Regions from separate parts of the Williamsia sp. DF01-3 genome, predicted to be linked through region 2. Evidence: predicted binding sites of a transcription regulator. Region 2 holds the regulator's gene; the other holds the start of a gene.

Region 1 (11,112 bases), 4.6 Mb from region 2:
ACTGGTCTTGATGTGCTTGGCACACAACACACACTTAGCCGAGCCCGAACCGCCGCGGTACGTGTGTGCGACGCCGATGACACACGCAGCAGGCATGGCAGCCTTTCCGGTGCTGGCCGAAGGAGGTCAGGTGATCATCCACCGCGGCGTCAACGCGCCCGAGATATTCGGCTCCATCGAACGCAATCGCGCCACTCGCATATTCCTCCCCCCACCGCGCTCTACGCACTGCTCGCACACCCGGACGTACTACACACGAACTTTTCGTCTTTGCGTCATTTCCTGCTTGCGGCTGCCCCCGTCGCTCCAGAGCGCCTCGCTGAAGCTGTCAACATCTTTGGCCCTGTGATGACCCAAGTATTCGGACAGGCCGAGGCGCCATTCGTCTGTACCATCCTCACCGCAGAAGAGATTGCCGACGCCACCAAAGACGCCAGTCTCCGCCATCGGCTCGCATCCTGTGGCAGGCCGAGTGTCGTTGCGCGCGTTGAGATCATGGGCGAAGACGGGCATCTACTCGGCGTCAACGAACAGGGTGAGATCGTGATCAGGTCCGATCTCGTGTTCAGCGGGTACTGGAACAACCCCAACGCGTCCGCCGAGACCCGCCGCGCCGGCGACTGGCACGGGACCGGCGACATCGGGTACCGAGACAAAGACGGGTTCATCTACATTCTCGACCGCAAGAAGGACCTCATCATCACCGGAGGATTCAACGTGTATCCCTCCGAAGTCGAGGCCGTCCTGCACACTCTGCCGTCAATCAACGACTGCGCGGTGATCGGAATACCCGATGACAAATGGGGAGAAGCTGTCACCGCTTTCGTCGAAGTGAAAGACGGTCACGACATCGATCCGGACGAGGTCATTGCCGCCTGCAAGAAGGCTCTTGGCTCAGTCAAAGCCCCCAAGGCTGTACACATCCAGGACGACCTGCCCCGATCCCCCGTCGGCAAAGTACTGCGCCGCGAACTGCGCGAGAAGTATTGGAACCATCTCGAGCGCAAGGTCTAACGCGCCGCGAACCCCTCTTCCGACTACAACCACCAATCAAGGACCGCACATGGATACCAACGACATTGCCAGGCTTGATGCCACCGAACAGGCCGCGCTCGTCCGACGCGGCGACCTCACCCCTCTTGACTTGGTCGACGCCGCCATCACTCGAATCCAACAACTCAACCCCACACTCAACGCTGCGGTCTACGAACGTTTCGACCAAGCACGACAGGAAGCCGCCGACCCCGGGTCGCTACCCCGCGGGCCGTTGACGGGTGTGCCGTTCCTCCTCAAGGACCTCGGCCAAATGGTGGAAGGCGAACCACACACCATCGGGTGGAGCGTCCTCAAGGAGATCGACTATCGCGCCCCCGTGACCTCCTACGTCGCGCAGAAGCTGATCAACTCAGGGCTGATTCGCCTTGGTCATTCCGCAGTGCCGGAACTGGGCGCCTCAGCCGTGTCGGTCGAAACCCCAGCATGGGGACAGACCCGCAATCCGTGGGACCCGACGCGGGTGGTGGGGGCCTCCAGCGGCGGAGCAGCAGCAGCTGTCGCATCCGGAATGGTCCCCATCGCGCACGGCAACGATGCGGGCGGGTCAATTCGGATACCGGCTGCCTTCTGCGGTCTCGTCGGACTCAAACCCTCCCGCGGCCGAACCTCACTCGGTCCCCTCCAGGGCGAGGGCCTAGGACTCTCACAGGAAGAAGGGGTCCTCGCACGTTCGGTCCGAGACGCCGCCCTCGGGATAGACATCGTCTCAGGCAATATGCCCGGCGACCCCTTCAACGCCCCGCCCCCAGCCCGGCCGTTCTCCGACGAAGTCGGCCGGGATCCGGGCACACTGCGAGTCGGAGTCGTTCGCGCCGCACCTGCCGATATGGCTCCCTTCAGTTCCGACGCCATTGCCGCCCTCGAAACAGGAATCACACACCTCACCGCTCTGGGACACGTCGTCGAAGACTCCTATCCAGACATGCTCAACGACGAGAACATCTTCGTTCCCTACGCCCGAACCTTTGCGAGCCACTTCGCAGCCGCGGTCGAACCCATCGAACACCAACTCGGACGACCACTAAGACCCGATGACTTCGCGCCATTCACCTGGGCCCTGATCGAACAGGGTCGGACCCATACCGCTACGCACTACATTCAGTACGCCGACTGGCGTAACGACGTGTCGCGGAGATCGGGCGCGTGGTGGGCACAGGGTTATGACGTCCTGATCCTGCCGACCGTGAGCTCCGTCGCCCCTCGTCTCGGCGAGTGGCAAATCCGGCCCGGCGAACGAGTTGACGACGCAGTCCGGCGCACGTTCGATTTCGTTCCCTTCACCCACATCTGGAACGCAACCGGCCAACCAGCGATCTCCCTTCCACTCCACATCACCCCCGAGGGCTTGCCACTCGGCGTGCAGCTTGTCGCCGGATATGGCCGCGAAGACCTACTACTGCGCCTGGCCTCCCAAATCGAATCGGCCTACCCCTGGAACGTACAACCACTGCACGCTGCTAGTTAGGTCCTCGTAATTTAACGAATAGTCCACGACAACGACGCATGTGGAATCACAAGCGTCACCTTTCAATCCCAAAGGACATACACGATGGACCTGAACGCCACTCAATGGATGGACGCCACCGATCAGGCCGCGGCCATCAGCGACGGTGAATGCACCCCTCTCGAGCTCGTGGACGCGGCCATCGCCCGAATCGAACGGATGAACCCCACCCTCAACGCGGTCATCCACCAACGATTCGAGGCCGCGCGTGCGGAAGCGGCACGTCCTGCCGATCTACCCAACGGTCCGCTGCACGGCGTTCCGTTCCTTCTCAAGGACCTCATCCAAACCGTGGCCGGCGAGCCACACTCCATGGGCTGGAAAGTGTTGAAAGACATCGAGTACAGAGCGACAACGACCAGCTACGTCGCCCAGAAGTTCGATGACGCCGGCCTAATCCGAGTCGGCCAAACCACGGTTCCAGAGTGGGGAGCCACCCTATCGGCTGAAACGGCCGCCTGGGGTATCACCCGCAACCCGTGGGATACCAACCGGGCGGCAGGAGGATCAAGCACCGGATCGGCAGTAGCGGTCGCTTCGGGAATGGTGCCACTGGCGCACGGCAACGACGCCGGCGGCTCCATCCGAATCCCAGCAGCATTCTGCGGACTTGTAGGCCTCAAAGCCACCAGAGGGCGTTCATCGCTGGGTCCCTTGCATGGCGACTACCTCAGTGCACAGTCCGAGGAGGGCGTCCTGGCGCGGTCAGTGCGAGACGCAGCGCTCGGACTGGACATCATCACCGGGAGCATGCCCGGTGATCCCTTTCCCGCACCCGCGCCGAGCCGCCCCTACTCCGACGAGATCGGCATCGACCCCGGGAACCTGCGCATCGGGTATCTCGACCGCACCCCACCAGACGTAGCCGACTTCAGCAACGACGCGCTGACCGCCCTCACAAACGCGCTTACCCTGCTCACGTCGTTAGGTCACCGTGTCCAGGACTCCCACCCAGCGGTACTGGAGAACGACGGTCTCACCGACGCCTTCTTGAATATCGTTGCCTGCCAAGAAGCCGCGGGCGCTGCGACCATGCAACACCAACTCGGCCGTGAACTCACTGCCGATGACTTCGAGCAGTGGACGTGGGCACTGATCGAGCGCGGCAAGCAGACTCCAGCAACGGCCTATCTCGCCTACCCCGACTGGCGCAACTCTGTTTCACGGGGAATCGCCCAATGGTGGGAACAGGGGTACGACGTACTGGTGATGCCAACAGTCTCACGGTGCGCTCCGCTGATCGGCGAGCTCGCGATGGGTCCGGCAGATACACTCGAAGACTTAGCCCACCAATACTTCTCGTACGTTCCATTCACCCACATCTTCAATGCGACCGGGCAACCCGCCCTCACCTTGCCTCTGCACGTCACACCCCAGGGACTTCCTCTAGGTGTCATGTTCGTCGCGGCCCGCGGCCGCGAGGACGTCTTGCTGCAGCTGGCATCCCAACTCGAGTATGCAGCTCCATGGAAAAACGTCCATCCTTCGGGTCTGGCGCCCACGCCCATCTGACCATCACTCGACCCACCACTGAGATGGTCTGCGCATCAGGGAATACTGGTTACCCACACATGGGCACAGTGCCATCGACCCTTAGAGAGCTGGCGTGACAATCGACGGGAAGCACAACGCGATCGAACGGCGCCCTCGCGATCGAAAACAGCGCATTCTCGCTGCCGCCGAGCACCAATTCGCCACGATGGGTTTCAGCCAGGTCTCGATGGCCGCCATTGCAGCAGATGTCGGCGTCGGCGCCAGCGCCGTTTACCGCCACTACCGCGGCAAACAAGACCTTTTCGCCGCAGTCCTGGATCGCACTCTTTCAGATATTGAGGTAGCGATCGCCGACCCACAGTGCACCCTTGCCGAGTCGATCAACACGGTCGCGCGCATCGGTATCAGTAACCGGAACTTCGGCGTGCTGTGGATGCGCGACTTACCCTCACTCCCTGAGAGCGACCACAAGCTACTGGCTGGCCGGATGGAGTCGATCACCCGTCGGCTCGGCGATCGCATCCACGCCGATCACCCCTCAACTGACGGCCAAACGTGCGCTCAAGCGCTGCTCGCAATGATGCTCAGCCCCTCGCGGCACACCATCGATTTGGGCCCCGACAAGGCCGTTGGCGTAATCACCCAGTTGGCCGCTCGTCTCCTCGACGCAGCCACCACGACCACGCAGCAACCGGTTTCCGTGTCCTACGCCCCCATCGGAATGGCGCCGCAGGTTCCAATCACCAAGCGCGAGGCCATTCTCGCCGCCGCAACCCGATTGTTCGACCAGCGAGGTTATGCCGCAGTCGGCCTTAACGACATCGGCGCCGCGGCGAAAATCACCGGACCGGCGATCTACCATCACTTCCCGAGCAAGATCGATATCCTCGACGCGATTCTTGTACGTGGCAACGAGTCACTGTGGTTGTCGTTGAGCCACGCGCTCAACGCTGCCAACAGCGTCGACGACGCCCTCGATAGGGTTATCGACAGTTATGCCCAGTTCGTCTACCGCAACCCGTCGACGTTGGCTGTCCTGACGGCCGAGGTGGTCAATCTGCCAGAATCACTCCGCGAGATCTACCGACTGAACCAGCACAACTATATCGATGAGTGGGTTCAACTCCTAGGACAATGCGATCCGCGAATCAGTCAGGCAGAAGGCAGATTTCGCGTTCATGCGGCCATCGCCGTGATCAACAAACTCACCCGAGACGTCCACAGCAAGGGGCCAAGTCTCCTTGCTCAGACCACCCGACTTGCCCGAGCCCTCCTCACTGACCCGGCCAATTCTGGTACTTGACCACCGCCCAGCAGGGCGGGTTCACTTTTTCCGATTCCGTGGATGACACATCCATCAAACAAATCGAATAGCTGGCCAGCATCGCCGATCGGAGCGTCAAAGATGACGTACTCACGCCGTGACCAGTCTGTTGGGGCGGGGAGTCGGTGCGGAGATCATGGGCCGCCGCGCATTGGACGAGGGCCATCGACCGTGCGGCGGTTCCGGGAAGCCGATCTCATCGACTTCTTGCATCTCGCGATCGAGACATGACTTCACCCAGCGGGCCATCAACCAGTGCTGGAGCAAAGCCCGCCACGCTTGAACCCTGTCCAGGCCGGGACTAGACGCGTGCAGCCCTGGCAGTGCGCTGCCCCTGAGGAGGGAGCCCGGGCCTGAGCGGCAAGACTCTTCAAGAACGGCCCCCAGTGGACTGTCTCATCATGCTCGCCGGGACGTTACCGACCCCTTCTGTCACCACCCGATAAACTGGGCTCATCTTTGTTCGAAGGATGCGTGCGTCCGTGACCGAGGTGAGGACGCATATGACCGAAGACATCCCCGACGCGGCTACGGCGCACGGTGACCCCCGCCCTGAACTCGGGATGGACCCCGACGAACTCTTCGGCGACGACGTCGATGACCTCCGTAACAGTCTGAGTTCGCTGTCACAGCTGGCGATGACGTCACTGACACTTCCCCAAACCCTCACGCACATAGCCGAATTCGCTGTCAACGCCATTCCCGGTGCCGATGGTGCCGGGTTGACGTTGCTCGACGGCGATCGCCGCAACACGGTCGTCGCCAGCGACGACTTCGTGGTCGCGGTGGACAGCATCCAGTATTCGCTCGGCGAGGGTCCGTGCATCACTGCCGCCGAGCGCGCGCAGACCGTGCGCTCGGGCTCGCTCGGGGGGGACGCTCAGTGGCCGCGTTTCGGGCCCCGGGTCGGCAGACTCGGCGTACACAGTGTTCTGTCGCTACCGCTCAAGACGGAGGGCGGGGTGCTCGGCGCGATGAACGTATATGCCCGCGCCAAGAATGCATTCGATGACCGCGCAGTCGCGCTGGGCGAGCTGTTCGCCGTTCCCGCAGCGGTTTCGGTGCAAAATGCCCAGGCGCTTGCCAACGCGTTGACGCTGTCCGAACAACTGCAGAAAGCGCTGACCAATCGAAAGGTGATCGACCACGCGATCGGCATCGTGGTGAGCCGCAGTGGATGCACAAGCGCGGAGGCATTCGCGAAACTGCGCGAGATGAGCCAGAAGGACCACAGGAAGTTGGCCGACGTCGCCCAATCGATATTCGATGACGCCAAGCGCCGGGCACAGGCTCGCCGCTCCGGATCCTGAAAACAGCACAGGTTTCGGTTCGCTGGTCAGCGGCGGGTAAAGCTCAGGATGCACCCCTCGAGTTCGAACCACCATTGACCTCACCACGCTGCAAGAAGGGCTGATCGACCCAACTGTTGACCTCGCTGCGCTGATGACGGAAATGGTGGCGATCCTGATCGAGTCGGCCGACGCTGCACGCGTGGTGATCGCTGACGCTGTCAAACCTCAACCGCGCAGATTGTGACCGCGCTCGGCACGCGCGACTCGCAATCGTCAGCGCATGGCCGCCAACTGTTCACGGTGTGACCGACCGTCGTCAGTCGTACATTGACAGTTCGGCAAAATGCGCGGAACGTAGACAGTGCTGAGAAACCCAGCCGGCCCGGGGCCGGTTTCGCCGCCACCGGCCGCGCAACTGCCACACACGTTCGCTGCCCGGAAACTTTGTGTCAGACGAGTTCGACCTCTATCAGTGAGGGTCGTGTACGTCTGAACATCACCGATGAACCTTCTCGACAGAAGGCTCGCCGGAGCGGAGCGCACCCCGTGGCCATCACCGACATAGCTCGATACGCCCATCTCACCGACGTCGACATCGACTCGCTCAGCCGCGAACTCGACGCCATCCGACGCGACATCGAAGATCAACGCGGTGAGCGCGATTGGCGGTACATACATCGCGTCATCGCCCTGCAACGTGGGCTCGAGATAGGGGCCCGCGTCGTACTCATGGGATCCCGGCGAAGGCCGGTGTGGATTCTGGGGACATCGATGTTGGCCTGCTCGAAGGTTCTCGAGAACATGGAACTCGGTCACAACATCAGCCATGGGCAGTGGGACTGGATGAACGACCCCGAGATCCACTCCAACTCGTGGGAATGGGACCAGGTCGGCCCGTCGTCTCAGTGGAAGCGGGCCCACAACTACTCGCACCACCTCTACACCAACATCGTCGGCATGGATGACGACATCGGGTTCGGCATCCTCAGGATGACTCGCGACGTCGCTTGGCGCCCGGTCAATCTGATTCAGCCGTTGGCCAATGTTGTCCTCGCGACCACATTCGAATGGGGTATCGCGCGCCACGATCTGGACGCGCAAAAGCGAATGGACGTCGAGCGTGATCCAGGCACAGACGTCAGCCGGATCGGCAAGTCCGAAGCCAGTCGCACCTTCTGGCGAAAAATCGGCAAGCAGATGGGCAAGGATTTTGTCCTCTTTCCTGCTCTGACCGGACGGGCGTGGAAGACCACGCTGACGGCCAACGCGTCGGCGAACCTGATCCGCAACCTCTGGGCGTATGCGGTGATCTTCTGCGGTCATTTCCCCGACGGCGCAGAGAAATTCACGATGGCCGAGTACGAGTCAGAGACACGGCAGCAGTGGTATCTGCGACAGATGCTCGGCAGCGCCAACTTCAGGGCCGGTCCGTTGATGGCGCTGATGAGTGGGAACCTCTGCTATCAGATCGAGCATCATCTGTTCCCAGATCTGCCCAGCAATCGGTATGCGGAGATCGCCGAACGGGTCGAGGCCCTCTGCGAGAAGTTTGATCTCCCGTACACGACAGGGTCCTTGCCGCGGCAGTACTGGCTGGCCTTGCGCACCATCCACAAACTCGCCCTTCCCGACAGCTTCCTTTCGCGGTCGTCCGATGACGCGCCAGAGACCAGCAGCGAGCACCGCTTCGGAATCACCGACCCGCGCGCGACGAACGTGGAAACGGTGAGCCCACGCCGTGGACTGAAAGCTGCCATCGGAGCCCTGCGCGCCACGCATCGGTGAACACGTGACGGGGAGCTGCGGTACACAAGCGTGCACCCACGCCGGTGGCTCAGCGAAGCGACCAGGTCAGCTCTCCGTCAACAACGTCGGTAGTCCACCCATCGAACTCGCTGCCGGTCGCGATCGCCCCAATGAGATCGTCGAGCACAGATGCGACGCTGGGCCATCTGGTGGTGCCGTCGTCGGCATCGATCTTGTCGTAGCGCAGCACTTCGCCCCATTGGCTGCCGGTTCGTAGGTCAGCGACCAGCAAGTACCCGTCACGGTCGGCGAATGGGAAGTATTCCGGGACAAAGCCGTACGCGGGAAAGCCTGCGTAACTAGGGTATCCGCTTCTGGCGCCAGCCACCTCGAGCATCATCGCACGCACACTGATCATGTCCCGCAACGACAGGAGATCCACGTCGGGGAACACACGCGTCCAACGCCCCTCAAGGAACCCATTGACGCACTGAAACAAGTCGAGGATCTGCCCACGTACGGCCCCTGGAGCGAACCCGGCTTCCTCGAGGATCCGCTCGGCTTGGTCGTACGTCAGGCCCGGAGCAAACGACTCAACGGTGCGATGCGCACCGCGCTCGGACAGCGCGGCCAATAGTCGATCCCACCGCGGCCGCAGTGGCCCGTACTGGTCGCTGAACACCCGATCGTCGGTCATCTCGAACGCCCCCTTTGACCGTCACAGCTACGGCCGAGTCTAAAACAACCATGCGAGTTGCCCCTCTGCTAAAGGTTCTCTCGTCGTCGAGTATCGAACTCCTGCTCATCGTCACCTCGCCACGATCGTTTGATTTCGCTCTCGAAGAACATGGACTACCTGAGGAACAAAGGCCATCACCAGAAAGTTGAGCCCGAAGTACTTAACTTTGGAGGAAACATGAGCGAACTGAATCGCTTGCCGGTGTTGTTCCTGACCGACCCCGTCTTGCTCCCCGGCATGGTGGTCCCGGTCGAACTGGACGATGCCGCACGCGCCGCCGTCGACGCCGCGAAGGCCTCGGAGGCGGGCAAACTCTTGGTCGCCCCTCGATTGGACGACCGTTATCCCGCCTACGGCGTCGTCGCGTCGATCGTGCAGCTCGGCCGCCTCGCCGGTGGCGAATCGGCGGCGGTCCTCAAGGGCGAATCCCGCGCTCACATCGGATCGGGAACCACCGGGCCCGGCGCGGCGCTGTGGGTCGAGGTCGAAGCGGTGTCCGAACCCGCGGTCACCGACGAGGTGCGCGAACTGGCCGCCGAGTACAAGAAGCTCGTACTGGCCATGCTGCAACGTCGCGAGGCCTGGCAGGTCATCGACTCGGTCAACAAACTGAGCGATCCGTCGGCACTGGCCGACACCGCCGGTTACGCGTCGTACCTCACTGATGTCCAGAAGCGACAGATGCTCGAAACTCCCGACGTGGCAGAGCGTTTGACCACCCTGATCACGTGGACCCGCGACCACCTGGCCGAGGTCGAGGTGAACGACAAGATCGCCGGCGAGGTCCGCGACGGCATGGAGAAGACGCAGAAGGAGTTCCTGCTGCGTCAGCAACTGGCCGCGATTCGTAAGGAACTGGGCGAGGACGAACCCGACGGCAGCGACGACTACCGCGCCCGCGTCGAGGCGGCGGAGCTGCCCGACAACGTGCGCGAAGCTGCGATGCGCGAGGTCGGCAAACTGGAGCGCGCCAGCGACCAGAGCCCCGAGACCGGCTGGATCCGAACCTGGCTGGATACGGTGCTGGACCTGCCGTGGAATGTGACCACCACCGACTCCACCGACATCAAGGGTGCCCGGGCCATCCTCGACGCCGACCACCACGGGTTGGACGACGTGAAGGACCGCATCGTCGAATACTTGGCCGTCCGGGCTCGCCGCGCCGAACGCGGCCTGCAGGTCGTCGGTGGTCGCGGGTCGGGTGCGGTGATGGTGCTGGCCGGACCTCCCGGAGTCGGCAAGACGTCGTTGGGTGAGAGCGTTGCCCGCGCCCTCGGTCGAAAGTTCGTCCGCGTCGCCCTCGGTGGCGTCCGCGACGAGGCCGAGATACGTGGACACCGGCGTACCTACGTCGGCGCGCTGCCCGGACGTATCGTGCGTGCCATCGGCGAAGCGGGATCGATGAATCCCGTTGTGCTGCTGGACGAGATCGACAAGGTCGGCGCCGACTACCGCGGCGACCCCAGTGCGGCACTGCTCGAGGTGCTCGACCCGGCCCAGAACCACACCTTCCGCGACCACTACCTGGACCTGGACCTCAACCTGTCGGATGTGGTGTTCCTGGCGACCGCCAACGTGATCGAGCAGATCCCGTCGGCACTGCTCGACCGTATGGAACTGGTGACCATCGACGGCTACACCGAAGACGACAAGGTTGCCATTGCACGCAACTACCTACTGCCTCGGCAGCAGGAACGGGCGGCGATCACCGACGACGAGGTGGAGGTGACGGACGCTGCGCTCCGCAAGATCGCGGCCGACTACACCCGTGAACCCGGTGTGCGACAGTTCGAACGGCTCCTGGCCAAACTGCTGCGCAAGGTGACCACGGCACTGGCCGGCACCGAAAGCACAGACGGTTCCGTCAAGGTGCGTGTCGACGAGCCCGACCTGGTCGGGTACCTGGGCCGCCCACGCTTCACACCTGATGCCGAAGAGCGGACGGCCGTGCCGGGTG
Region 2 (11,112 bases):
GGCTCTTCGCTGCTCTCCTCTGGCGGCTCAGACGTCGTGGTGGTGGTTGTCACCGGCGGCGGTGGCTGGGTGACTGTGATCGACGGCGGCGCCTGGCTGATCGTGGACGGCGGCGCCGGTGGCGGAGCCGGGATCGTCTGAGTGCTGCTTGCGGGCACCGAGATCGTCGGAGACGAGATGCGCGACAACCCCTTCGACGTGGTCGGAGGGGCGGTGGTGCTGGTGCTCGAGAACTTGGCGGTGACGGAGTTGTCGTCGCTCACGGTCTCGGGGTTGTCGCTGCCACCGGTCATCACAACCGCGATGATCACCCCGACGGCCAGCAGCAGCGCGGCACCCGCGCTCGCCGAGAGCAGCACCCATCGGTTGTTGTCGCGACTGTGTCCGACCGCCGCGGCGGCGACCATGGCCGCGCCACTGGCGGCCGCGTATTGAGGGTCGTCCACCAGTTGCACGGGCAGCTGCAGGGCGTATTCGAGCGACGGTGCGACGCCGGGAACCTGAGCGCCCGGGCCCACCACCACAACTCCGTGGACGGCGTTGCTGGGGTTGGGGATGACCGCGATCGCGTCGGCGAGGGTCTGCGCACCCTCGGGCTCGGTGACCGGGAGCCGTTCGCCGAATCCGGACACCGCACTGGCCCCCACGACGGTGCGGGCCGAGGTGTCGATGAGGGCGACGGACTGGCCGGTGAACAGGGCCCCGGTGGTGTCGAGGTCGGCAACCACCACAACACCGCGTGAACCGAACTGAGTGGTCGCGAGCTCGGCGAACGCGAGTGGGGTCCCGACGACGGTCGTGCGCGCGAACCATGCGGGTTTGATGGGCGCGACCGAGGAATCGGCTGCCGGGTTCGGCGGCAGGATGAAGTCGGGTACAACTTTCGCGGCGAGGATGTCGTCGATCGCCAACTGCATTCCGCTGTCGGAGCAGGCGATGGTGATCGCCGATGGCGTGATGGGTGCGGACTCGACCAACTGATAGATCGCGTCGAAGGCGATCTCAGGAGAAGGGCCCGTCAACTCAACGAAGTTGCGGGCCAATACCTCACCGGTGCCGGAATCGACGACCACCGAGGCGATCTCCAGGTCGGTGATCGAAATCCCGAGTACCTGGCTCATACCTGAGTATCGCTCTCATCCAAGGCGCTGTTACCGAAACTCACGAAATGCGAGGCGGAATCGACTCCTGCCGATACCGTGCTCATCTGTCGCCGCGCTCGCGGCGCGGCTTCCACACGACCAACGCGCTGGTTCGCGGCATCGGGACGAGCTCGCCGCGACTGCTCGCGCGATGGGCGGCGACCTCTGCCTCCAGCTCACGGATCCGGCTCTGCAGCGCGTCGACCTGGTTGGTCAACTCGATCACGCGCTTGATGCCGGCCAGGTTCACACCCTCGTCCTGCGACAGTCGCTGCACCTCGCGGAGCAGTTCGACGTCGCGACTGGAGTACCGCCGCCCGCCACCCGCCGCGCGCTGGGGGGTGACGAGCCCGAGGCGGTCGTAGGTGCGCAGTGTCTGCGCATGCATGCCGGCCAGTTCGGCGGCCACCGAGATCACGAACATCCGCGCCGATTGTTCTGCGGATTCACGTTCTTCACGGCGGGAGCTCATCACTTACCCCAATTCGCACGCGGGTCGAAACCGCTGGCCTTTTCTGCCGCGGCGTACTTGCCAAGAGCTTCGATGGCCGCGTCGTCGAGCTTCGGCGGCACTGCAACCTTCACGGTCACCAACAGATCGCCGGCGCCGCCTGCCCGTTTGGCGACACCGCGGCCGCGAACCCGCAGGGTGCGTCCGTCGACGGTGTTCGGCGGGATCTTCAACCCGACGCTGCCGTCGAGTGTCGGTACCGACACCGTGGTGCCGAGGACCAGTTCGGCGAAGGTCACCGGGAGGGTCACCTTCACGTCGTCGCCGCTGCGGGTGAAGGTGCGGTCGGGCGAGACGTGGACGCTGACGTACAGGTCGCCCGACGGTGCGCCGCGCAGGCCCGCTTCGCCCTGCCCGGCCAGCCGGATCCGGCCACCGTCGGACACACCGGGCGGGATGCGCACGGTGATCGGGCGGGTACGGACCGTGGCGCCGTCGCCCTCACACACCGGGCACGGATCGTCGATCTTGGATCCGGTGCCGCGGCAGTCCGAACACGGTTCGCTGAATCCGAATGCGCCCTGATTGCGGCTGACGACGCCGGCGCCGTTGCAGGTGGGGCACACCCGAGGACTGGTGCCGGGCTTCGCGCCACTGCCATGACAGTTCGTGCACGGCGCCGAGCTGGTGATGGTGATGGTCTTCGAGGTACCCAGCGCCGCCTCTTTGAAGGTCAGCGTGGTCTCGGTTTCCAGGTCGTTGCCGCGACGACTGCGGGTCTGGGTGCCACGGGGGTGGCGGTGCGGTTGAACAGGCCACCGAACAGGTCGCTGAATCCACCTGCGCCGCCGGCCGGTCCGCCCGCCGCGTCGCCGAACAGATCGTTGAGGTTGAACTCCTGACCACCGGCCGTGGTGCCGTAGCCGCCGGGGAATCCGGCAGCACCACCGCGACCGCGCGCGCCGGCGAACATGCGCCGGGTGTCGTCGTACTCCTTGCGCTTGGCGGGGTCGGACAGCACGCTGTGCGCCTCGGAAACCAGCTTGAAGCGTTCTTCGGCAGCCGGGTCGTTCGGGTTCGCATCTGGATGCAGTTCGCGCGCCAGCTTGCGGTAGGCCCGCTTGATGTCGTCGGCGGACGCATCGGATGCAACGCCCAGCGCTTTGTAGAAGTCCTGTTCGAGCCACTCACGTTGAGGAGCCACCAGGCGTCACCTCCTTCTCTTTCTCAAATCTCGTTCTCTGCAAAAGTCTTGGTAGCGATCCCGGCCCAGGCGCGGTGCGCCTGGGCCGGAATGCTCATTCTTCGTCGGTCTGACCCGTAGGGGTCTGTACTGCCGGTTCCGGACCGTCGACCACCACGACCATGGCGGTGCGCAGTACCCGGTCGCCGAGACGGAAACCTTGCCGGTACACCGTTCCGATCACCGGATTCGATCCCTGACCTTCATGTTGCACCGCTTCGTGCAACGCCGGGTCGAACTCGTCGCCCTCGGCCCCGAACGAGGCGAGACCGGCCGCGGTGAGTGTCTCGGTGATCTTATCGGCCACCGCACGTAGCGGGCCCGCTTCGAGGTCACCGTGCGCACGGGCGCGGTCCAGGTCGTCGAGAACGGGCAGCAGCGACTTGATGAGATCACCCTTGCCGTACTGCTGCGCGCTGACCTTCTCGCGCTCGGCGCGACGCCGGTAGTTGGCGTACTCCGCGTGCACACGCTGCAGGTCGGCGAGCAACTCGGACTCTTTGTCCGAGCCCGTGACATCGGCGACTGCGTCGTCGATCGCCGCATCCACCGTGTCATCCGATTCCGGAGCGGGTGCTGCGTCTGCGCCGTCTACGGGCGCGTCCGCGGCATCCGTGGCCGGAGGAGCTTCCTCCGTGGCGGTCGCCGGATCGGTTTCCGGACCCGTCACTTGGTCTCTCCGGCGGCGTTGTCAGCACCTTCGTCCACAACCTCGGCATCGACGACATCGTCGGCGCCGCCGGCTGCGGCTGCTCCTTCGCCTTCGGCGGCAGCGTTGGCGTAGATGGCCTGACCCAGTTCCTGCGACTCGGTGGTCAACTTCTCGACCGCCGACTTCACGGCACCGAGATCACTGCCCTTGAGAGCCTCGCGCACGCCCTCGATCGAGCCTTCGACCTTGGTCTTGAGCTCGGCCGGGACCTTGTCGTCCGACTCCTTGAGGAACTTCTCGGTCTGGTTGACCAGCGACTCCGCCTGATTGCGGGTCTCGGCCTCTTCGCGACGCTTCCGGTCTTCGTCAGCGTGCGCTTCGGCGTCCTTGATCATCCGATCGATCTCGTCCTTGGACAGGCCCGAGCCGTCCTGGATCCGGATGGTGTTCTCCTTGCCGGTTCCCTTGTCCTTGGCGGTGACGTGCACGATGCCGTTGGCGTCGATGTCGAAGGTCACCTCGATCTGCGGGACACCCTGCGGTGCAGGAGCGATACCGGCCAGTTCGAACGAACCGAGCAGCTTGTTGTGCGAGGCGATCTCACGCTCACCCTGATACACCTGGATCTGCACCGACGGCTGGTTGTCCTCTGCCGTGGTGTAGGTCTCCGACCGCTTGGTCGGGATGGTGGTGTTGCGTTCGATCAGCTTGTGCATCACGCCGCCCTTGGTCTCGATACCGAGCGAGAGCGGGGTGACGTCGAGGAGCAGGACGTCCTTGACCTCACCGCGGAGCACACCGGCCTGCAGTGCGGCACCGACGGCCACGACCTCATCAGGGTTGACACCCTTGTTGGGCTCACGGCCACCGGTCAGTTCGCGAACCAGGTCGCTGACGGCGGGCATACGAGTGGAGCCACCGACCAGCACGACGTGGTCGATGTCGCCGACTGCGATGCCGGCGTCCTTGACCACGGCCTGGAACGGCGCACGGGTGCGCTCGAGCAAGTCGTTCGTGATCTTCTGGAACTCGCTGCGGGTGAGCTGCTCATCGAGGAACAGCGGGTTCTTGTCCGCATCGACCGTGATGTAGGGCAGGTTGATCGAAGTGCTCTGTCCCGAGGACAGTTCGATCTTCGCCTTCTCTGCGGCCTCACGCAGACGCTGCAGGGCCATCTTGTCCTTGGTCAGGTCGATGCCGTTCTGCGCCTTGAACTTGTCGACGAGCCAGTCGACGACACGCTGATCCCAGTCGTCACCACCGAGGTGGTTGTCGCCGGAGGTCGCCCGGACCTCGACGACACCGTCGCCGATTTCCAGCAACGAGACGTCGAAGGTGCCGCCACCGAGGTCGAACACCAGGATGGTCTGTTCCTTCTCGCCCTTGTCCAGGCCGTACGCCAATGCGGCGGCGGTGGGCTCGTTGACGATGCGGAGCACGTTGAGGCCGGCGATCTGGCCGGCTTCCTTGGTGGCCTGACGCTGGGCGTCGTTGAAGTACGCCGGGACGGTGATGACCGCGTCGACGACCTCGTCGCCCAGGTAGCTCTCGGCGTCGCGCTTGAGCTTCATCAGCGTGCGAGCGCTGATCTCCTGTGGCGTGTAGTTTTTGTCGTCGATGGACGTGGTCCAGTCCTCGCCCATGTGGCGCTTGACCGAACGGATGGTGCGGTCGACGTTGGTGACTGCCTGGTTCTTGGCCGGCTGTCCGACCAGAACCTCGCCGTTGCGGGCGAATGCAACCACCGACGGGGTGGTGCGGGCGCCCTCGGCGTTGGCGATAACGGTGGGTTCGCCACCCTCGAGCACAGAGACCACCGAGTTGGTGGTACCCAGGTCGATTCCAACAGCACGAGCCATTTGTTGCCTCCTATAAGCAGTGCGGCGCAACCGTGCGCGCACAATCTGTTCACGTTTGTGGTTCTCGGTCTGAAACCTCAGCGCGATCGACTCAACTGTTACCGGTCGATGCCATTCACGTCAAACCGGGTTGAGTCTTCGCGGCTCAGGTCTCTCGAGAGGTGTAACGGACCAAGTGCGCAAACTGTTCCCGATTATCTCAAATAGTTGAGTCGAACCGACTCAAGGTCGGCCATTGCCTCCGGAAGTCCACGGTGGGGGCGGCAGGCTCGTTACGCTCAGACCGTGACACCGCCCGATCCGATTCCTCCGCGCCCCCGTCCGGCCCGTCCCGAGATCCGGATCGAACCCCTGCACGACCCGATCCCTGACGAGCGGCCCCGGGTTCTCGACATCGCGGCGGTGATCTGGCTGCTCACCCTGGTGGCCCTGGTGATGACGGCCGCGATGGTGGGCTTCGACCACGCCGACGTGCGCGCCGAACTGACCCGCTCACTCGCCGAGGACAATCTGTCGGCAACCCCGGAGGAACTCGCCGACAGCGTGAAGATCGCGATGATCGCCAGTGGTGTGGTGGCGTTTCTCGTGTTGGCGTGCGGCCTGTTCGGGATTCTCCGGCTGCGTGACCGTGTGCCGTCGAGCCGGAGCCTCCTCGCGACCATCGGTGTGGTCGCGGTGATCGGGGCGGTCGCGTTCTGGACGGTCATCGACCCGGCCCGCGACGTCCTCGGCGCTGCGGCCGGATGGCTGCCGCTCGCAATTGCGGCAGGAGCAGCCGTCGCCACCGCACTGCTGTTCGCCCCGGCAATCAGCCGATGGCTGGGGTCCGCGCCGATCCGTCGCTGAAACCGGGGTCGCTGCAGACCGGGGGCGCTGACGACCGGCGCTAGCGCTCGTCGATCGTGGTGGTGATCAGTGTCATCGCAGGCTTCTTCGGGGTGGAACCGAAGCCGAAACGAACCGGTGGGTCGACGTCGGTCAATCCGCCGAGGTCGTTGCCCTGCCACCCCGCCACCACCGACTCGATGCGCCGTTGACCCCGCGCGCCGTAGTACTCGCGGCGACCTCCGCCTGCTGAGCCACGGGTTCGCACACCGCGCAGGAACACCCGGGCGATCGGGTCGCTGACGGCACAGAACCACGGCGCGGTGACCACGGCACGCGGCATCACTGACAGAAGCCGCCCGAGCAGGGTCGGCGCGCCGACGACAAACGACAACTCCAGGTCGCCCGCCCGCACCGACACCTGCGAGCCGACCGATTCGTAGGTCACGTCGGCGATCACGCTGCGGTCGAAATGGTAGGTGGCGGTGACGAAGTCGCGCACCTCATCACTCGGTGCGATGAGCAGCCGGTCGCCGTCGGCGAACTCGACCATCACGTCGGCGAAGTCGCCCAGATGTGATGTCGGCCAGTGCCCCACCACGATACGGACGCCCGCAGTGGTGCCCATCCCGGAGATGTCGCCGTCGAAACGCAGGCGCGTCACGGCGTCGTCACTGCGAATCGAGCTCGGCGAGAATGCCTTCGGCACTGCGGGCGGCGACCGTGCACGCCACTGCCGTCGGCCGGTCGAACAGCGGATGGGCGGCACGGGTACGCCAGCGCCGCACCGCTTCCATAGCGGCCTTGCGATGCAGATCGACGCTGTCGTCGGGTGCGATACCGAGGCGAGCCCAGGGTTCAATGCCGGAGCCACCGATGATGCGTTGCAGGTCGTCGCGGTCCTGGGGCGGCAACTGAATGCCCCCGGTGCGCAGTTTGCCGAGCAACCGCAGCTCGGCGAAGCCGTGAACATCGGCCAGCATGCGCGCCGTCGCCTTGCGCAGCTCTTCGGTCTCGGCCGAATCATAGTTCGCAAGAATGCGTTCCAGGGCGATCAGGGCGGTGTGGGTCTTGAGTTGATCAGCGCGCTGCCCGAACTGCACATCGATGATCTGCCGGAGTTCGGTGAGGCCGCTACGGTCGACCAGTTCGGTTGCCAGAGTGGGTGAGTCGGGCGTTCCGAGCCGAATCAGGGTGACAGCCATCCGGATGCCGTACATACCGAAGCGGTCGAGCAACTCCGCACGCAGACCAGGCTCGACGGGCAGCGGGGTATCTTGCCGGATGAATCGGTCGGTCGAGAGCATCGCCAGCGAGAGTTCTTCGGGCGCAACGGCAGCCAACGCGACGAACGCCGAGTACTCGACCTGTCGCAGGGTGCGCGCGCCGAGAGCCAGCAAGCCCGCGACCGGCACCACCGCCTGACAGAGGCCGGTGCGTTCGAGCTCGGTGGCGAACCGCGCCGCAACCTGTTTGGCCGACATCATCGCGTCCACCCGGCCCGCGCCGACCTCGTCTGCCCGCGACACCACACCGACCACGCCGAGTGGCCCGGACTCGCCGCCGATGGACTCCCCGATCCTGCCAAGGAAGGCGGTGTCGGTACTGGTGAGCGTGCGCAGCAGGTAGACCACTGCGTCTGCTCCTGATTCACCGTCTTCGGGGGTGAGCATGTCGACGGTCAGTGCGGACACGTCCCGCGACAGCGACGCCGTACCCGGGGTGTCGATGATGGTCATCGACCGCAGCGCCCTCGCCGGCCACTCGACATCGAGGCGGTCGACGCGTTCGGCGGTCAGATCGCCGAAGTCGAAGGTGAGGTGGCCATTTCGGCGCAACACGGGGATCCCGGCCGATCGCTCGCCGTCGTACCGGGCGGTGACCTTGGGATTGACTCCGCGCCGGTACCAGGTGACCACCCGGGTGCACTCGGTGGCGTCGGTCGGTGCGATGTCCTGGCCGACCATCGCGTTGAGCAGGGTCGACTTGCCCGCCTTCAACGAACCCGCGATGGCGATACGCAGGGGTTCGTCGAGTCGGTCGGAACAGTCGGCCAGCCGGGCGGCCGCCCAGCGATCACCTCCGCACACCTTCTCGGCGGCGTCGAGCAGATCGCGGGCGCGGTCGAGGGTACTCACTCCACGGCCCGATCCGCCGGTGCCGATTTGACCGCCGGGGTTGCCGCAGCGCCCCCCGTGGCCTCGATGGCCGGGTCCAGCTGCAACGCCACCTTTCGCAGCGCCGCAACAGCTTTGAGCTCCTGCTCGAGTTCGGCGGTCCGGGTTCGCTGTTCGGAGCTGGCCATCGCCGCGGCCTCTTGGGCCGCCTGCAGCGAGTCACCTATCGACCGTGCCGACTGCTCGGCGACCTGGGTGAAATGGTCACGCAACGTCCGCTGGATGTGGCGAAGCCGATCCTTGGATTCCTTGCCGACCTGGAAGCTGACGTCGTCGGTGAACTTGCGGATGGAGGCCTTGGCCTTGTTCCGCCGTTCGTTGGTGCGCGCCTCTTTGTCGTCCTTGTATGCCTTAGTGCCCAGCAGGAGTCCGGCCCCGACCGAGATCGGGTTAATCAACGCGAGCCCGGCGAAGGTGCCGATGAGGCCGAACATCAGCACTCCGCCATAGGAGCCCTTCATACCGATCAGCACTTTCTGAGTGATGCCGACCTTCCCGGACTCGAGGTCGGAGAGTTCGGTGACCGGATCGAAGATGCCGTCGATGTCGGTGATGTCGAGGCGCGGCAAGTTGGCTTCGGCGGTCTCGGCGAAGTGCTCGGCCACCCGTTCGGCGAGCCACACCGCCCGCTCGTGCGCCCACACGAAGTTGTCGCCGACAGCCACCGCGATCTGGTCCTCGAGCCATTCGGTGAGCTGCGGCCAGTCCTTGCCCGGATCACCTTCGTCGACAGCCTGTTCGGCCTCGCGGGTGATGGCGCGCAACCGGTCTCGCAGGTCATGGTCGATGTCGGCGGCGAGGTCCGTGATGCCGTCGGTGAGGGTCTGCTGCCACAGCGACGACCGCTTCTGCATGTCCTCGGCGGCAGTTTTGGCTCGGGTGAGTTCAGCGACCGCCGCGGCGGCCGTCTCGGGACTGCGCATCGCCGCGAGTTCACTGCCCAGGGTGAGGGCCAGATGCTCGGACACCGAACGCAGGTCCAGGGCCACTGATTCGCGAGTCGAGTGGTCGGCCCGGGCGACCACCCGCTCCCGGAGGAATCGGTACACCTCCACGAACCCGGCCTCGACATTGAGCGAGTCGTCGCCGAGACGCAGTGCGTGCGAACGCAGCATCGACGACACCGGCAGCAGCTGGACGTCGAGTCCCTCGCGCTCGAGGTGTGCCCGGTCGGCGTCGACGATCTGACGCCAGTGGGGATACAGGTCGGTTTTGGTGATCAGGCAGGCGACGGTCGGGCACAGCGTCATCACCTGGCGAAGGAAAGAGATCTCGGGCTCGGTGAACTCCTGGCTTGCGTCGGACACCACAAAAACCGCGTCTGCGGATGGGATCAGCCCGAGAGTGCTTGCGGCGTGCGGGTTCCCGTGTCCACCGACGCCAGGGGTGTCGACAAGCACCAGGCCGTCGGCCAGCAGCGGGCTGGGGACGTTGACCTCGAGCCGGGTGATGTCGCGTCCCTCGGCCAGCGGGTGGTCGGGGGTCACGGAGGTGAGCTGGTCCATCGGCAACGGGGTGCGCACGGGGTCACTGCCCGGTTGCGCGAGAACCAGTTCGGCGGACGGCTGCTGCCCGTTCTGCACGAGAGTGGGCACGGCGGTGGTCTCGTCGTCCCCGACCGAACACACCTCGACGTTCAGCAGAGAATTGACGAACTGGCTCTTGCCCTGCTTGAGCGGCCCCACCACCACGATCCGTACGCGCGGATCGGTGACCCGGGTGCGGGCGCCCTCGAGCCGGTCCACCAGGTCCTGCCGTCCGGACTTGGCAGCGATCTGACCCATCCGGCCCAACAGCTCGCCCAGCCGGCCCGGCTGAGCGCCTTCGGGTGCACCGTCGGCGGGCGGGGCCGACGATCCGGCGATGCTCTTCATGCTGAGGCGCTTTTCATCGGTCATCCGGTCTGCTGGTCGTCGAAATGATGAAGGGTCTACCGAGAACACAACCACATCGGTCCCGCACACGTAACCGTGTGCGGGACCGATGGTGTTACAGGGTCAGCGACAACACCCCTCGTCCATGTTGTCGAGTTCGGGTCTTGTCCGTCAGTCGTCGAGGGCGCCGCCCGCGTCGACCTGTCCGCTTCCGTCGGTGGTGGTGTCGGCGTCGGCTCCGCCGAGCAGTCCGCCCGTCAGTCCGCTGTCACCGGTGAGCGCCCCGGTGAGTCCGGTGTCACCGGTGCCGAATGCGTTGTCGGCGTCGATGTCCGACCAGCCGCCTGCGTTTCCTCCGACCACTCCGGTGGTGGTGTCGGCCACTCCGCCGGTCACATCTCCGGTCACCTCGGCCGGTCCGGTACCCGCGTCCGCCGTCAGATCCAGCGGTGCAGGAGCACCAACACCGCCGCCGAGCCCGGCCACGCCGTCGAGAGCATTCTCGAGCTCACCGGTAGCCCCACCCGTCAGCACGGACTCGACGCCGCCGCCCAGTCCCAGACCGCCTGCGGCGTCACCGCCGACCACGCCGCCGATGGCACCACCTGCGTCGAGGTCACCGCCAGCAGCACCGCCGACCGCGCCGACAAGACCTGCATCGATGTCGGTGGCCGCACCCAGCAGCGCGTTCGCCGAGGTGTCGGCATCGGCGATCAATCCGCCGCCTGCGGCGACAACACCACCCACTGCGGTCTCCACACCGCCGCCTGCGATGGCGCCCGCGCCGAGTCCTCCGGCGATGCCCGCATCACCGGCCGCTTCGAGGCCGCCGACCAGGGCAGCAGCGGCGGCGAGTCCACCGGCCGCACCGGCATCGAGGGCTCCGTCG

Evidence for each region. Region 2 encodes HspR, which represses chaperone genes until heat shock. Its sites were predicted from a motif close to ANNTGAGTNNNNNNNACTCANNT; they were not measured.
Region 1: a site for HspR is predicted at 9,299-9,321, ahead of lon (endopeptidase La). Genes of this name have one in related genera too.

The regions. Positions count from the first base shown of each region.
Region 1 covers NZ_JALKFS010000005.1:331,562-342,673, forward strand. The annotation lists partial or broken gene MVA47_RS03435 (AMP-binding protein) at 1-519, shown strand, start outside; gene MVA47_RS27175 (class I adenylate-forming enzyme family protein) at 496-1,014, shown strand; gene MVA47_RS03445 (amidase) at 1,064-2,521, shown strand; gene MVA47_RS03450 (amidase) at 2,606-4,072, shown strand; gene MVA47_RS26930 (TetR/AcrR family transcriptional regulator) at 4,167-5,357, shown strand; gene MVA47_RS03460 (GAF and ANTAR domain-containing protein) at 5,882-6,688, shown strand; gene MVA47_RS03465 (acyl-CoA desaturase) at 7,217-8,455, shown strand; gene MVA47_RS03470 (hypothetical protein) at 8,505-9,113, opposite strand; gene lon (endopeptidase La) at 9,333-11,112, shown strand, end outside.
Region 2 covers NZ_JALKFS010000005.1:4,912,096-4,923,207, forward strand. The annotation lists gene MVA47_RS25065 (hypothetical protein) at 1-1,121, opposite strand, end outside; gene MVA47_RS25070 (heat shock protein transcriptional repressor HspR) at 1,204-1,614, opposite strand; partial or broken gene dnaJ (molecular chaperone DnaJ) at 1,614-2,797, opposite strand; gene grpE (nucleotide exchange factor GrpE) at 2,892-3,506, opposite strand; gene dnaK (molecular chaperone DnaK) at 3,503-5,347, opposite strand; gene MVA47_RS25090 (hypothetical protein) at 5,633-6,193, shown strand; gene MVA47_RS25095 (hypothetical protein) at 6,234-6,836, opposite strand; gene MVA47_RS25100 (dynamin family protein) at 6,844-8,310, opposite strand; gene MVA47_RS25105 (dynamin family protein) at 8,307-10,247, opposite strand; gene MVA47_RS25110 (IniB N-terminal domain-containing protein) at 10,395-11,112, opposite strand, start outside.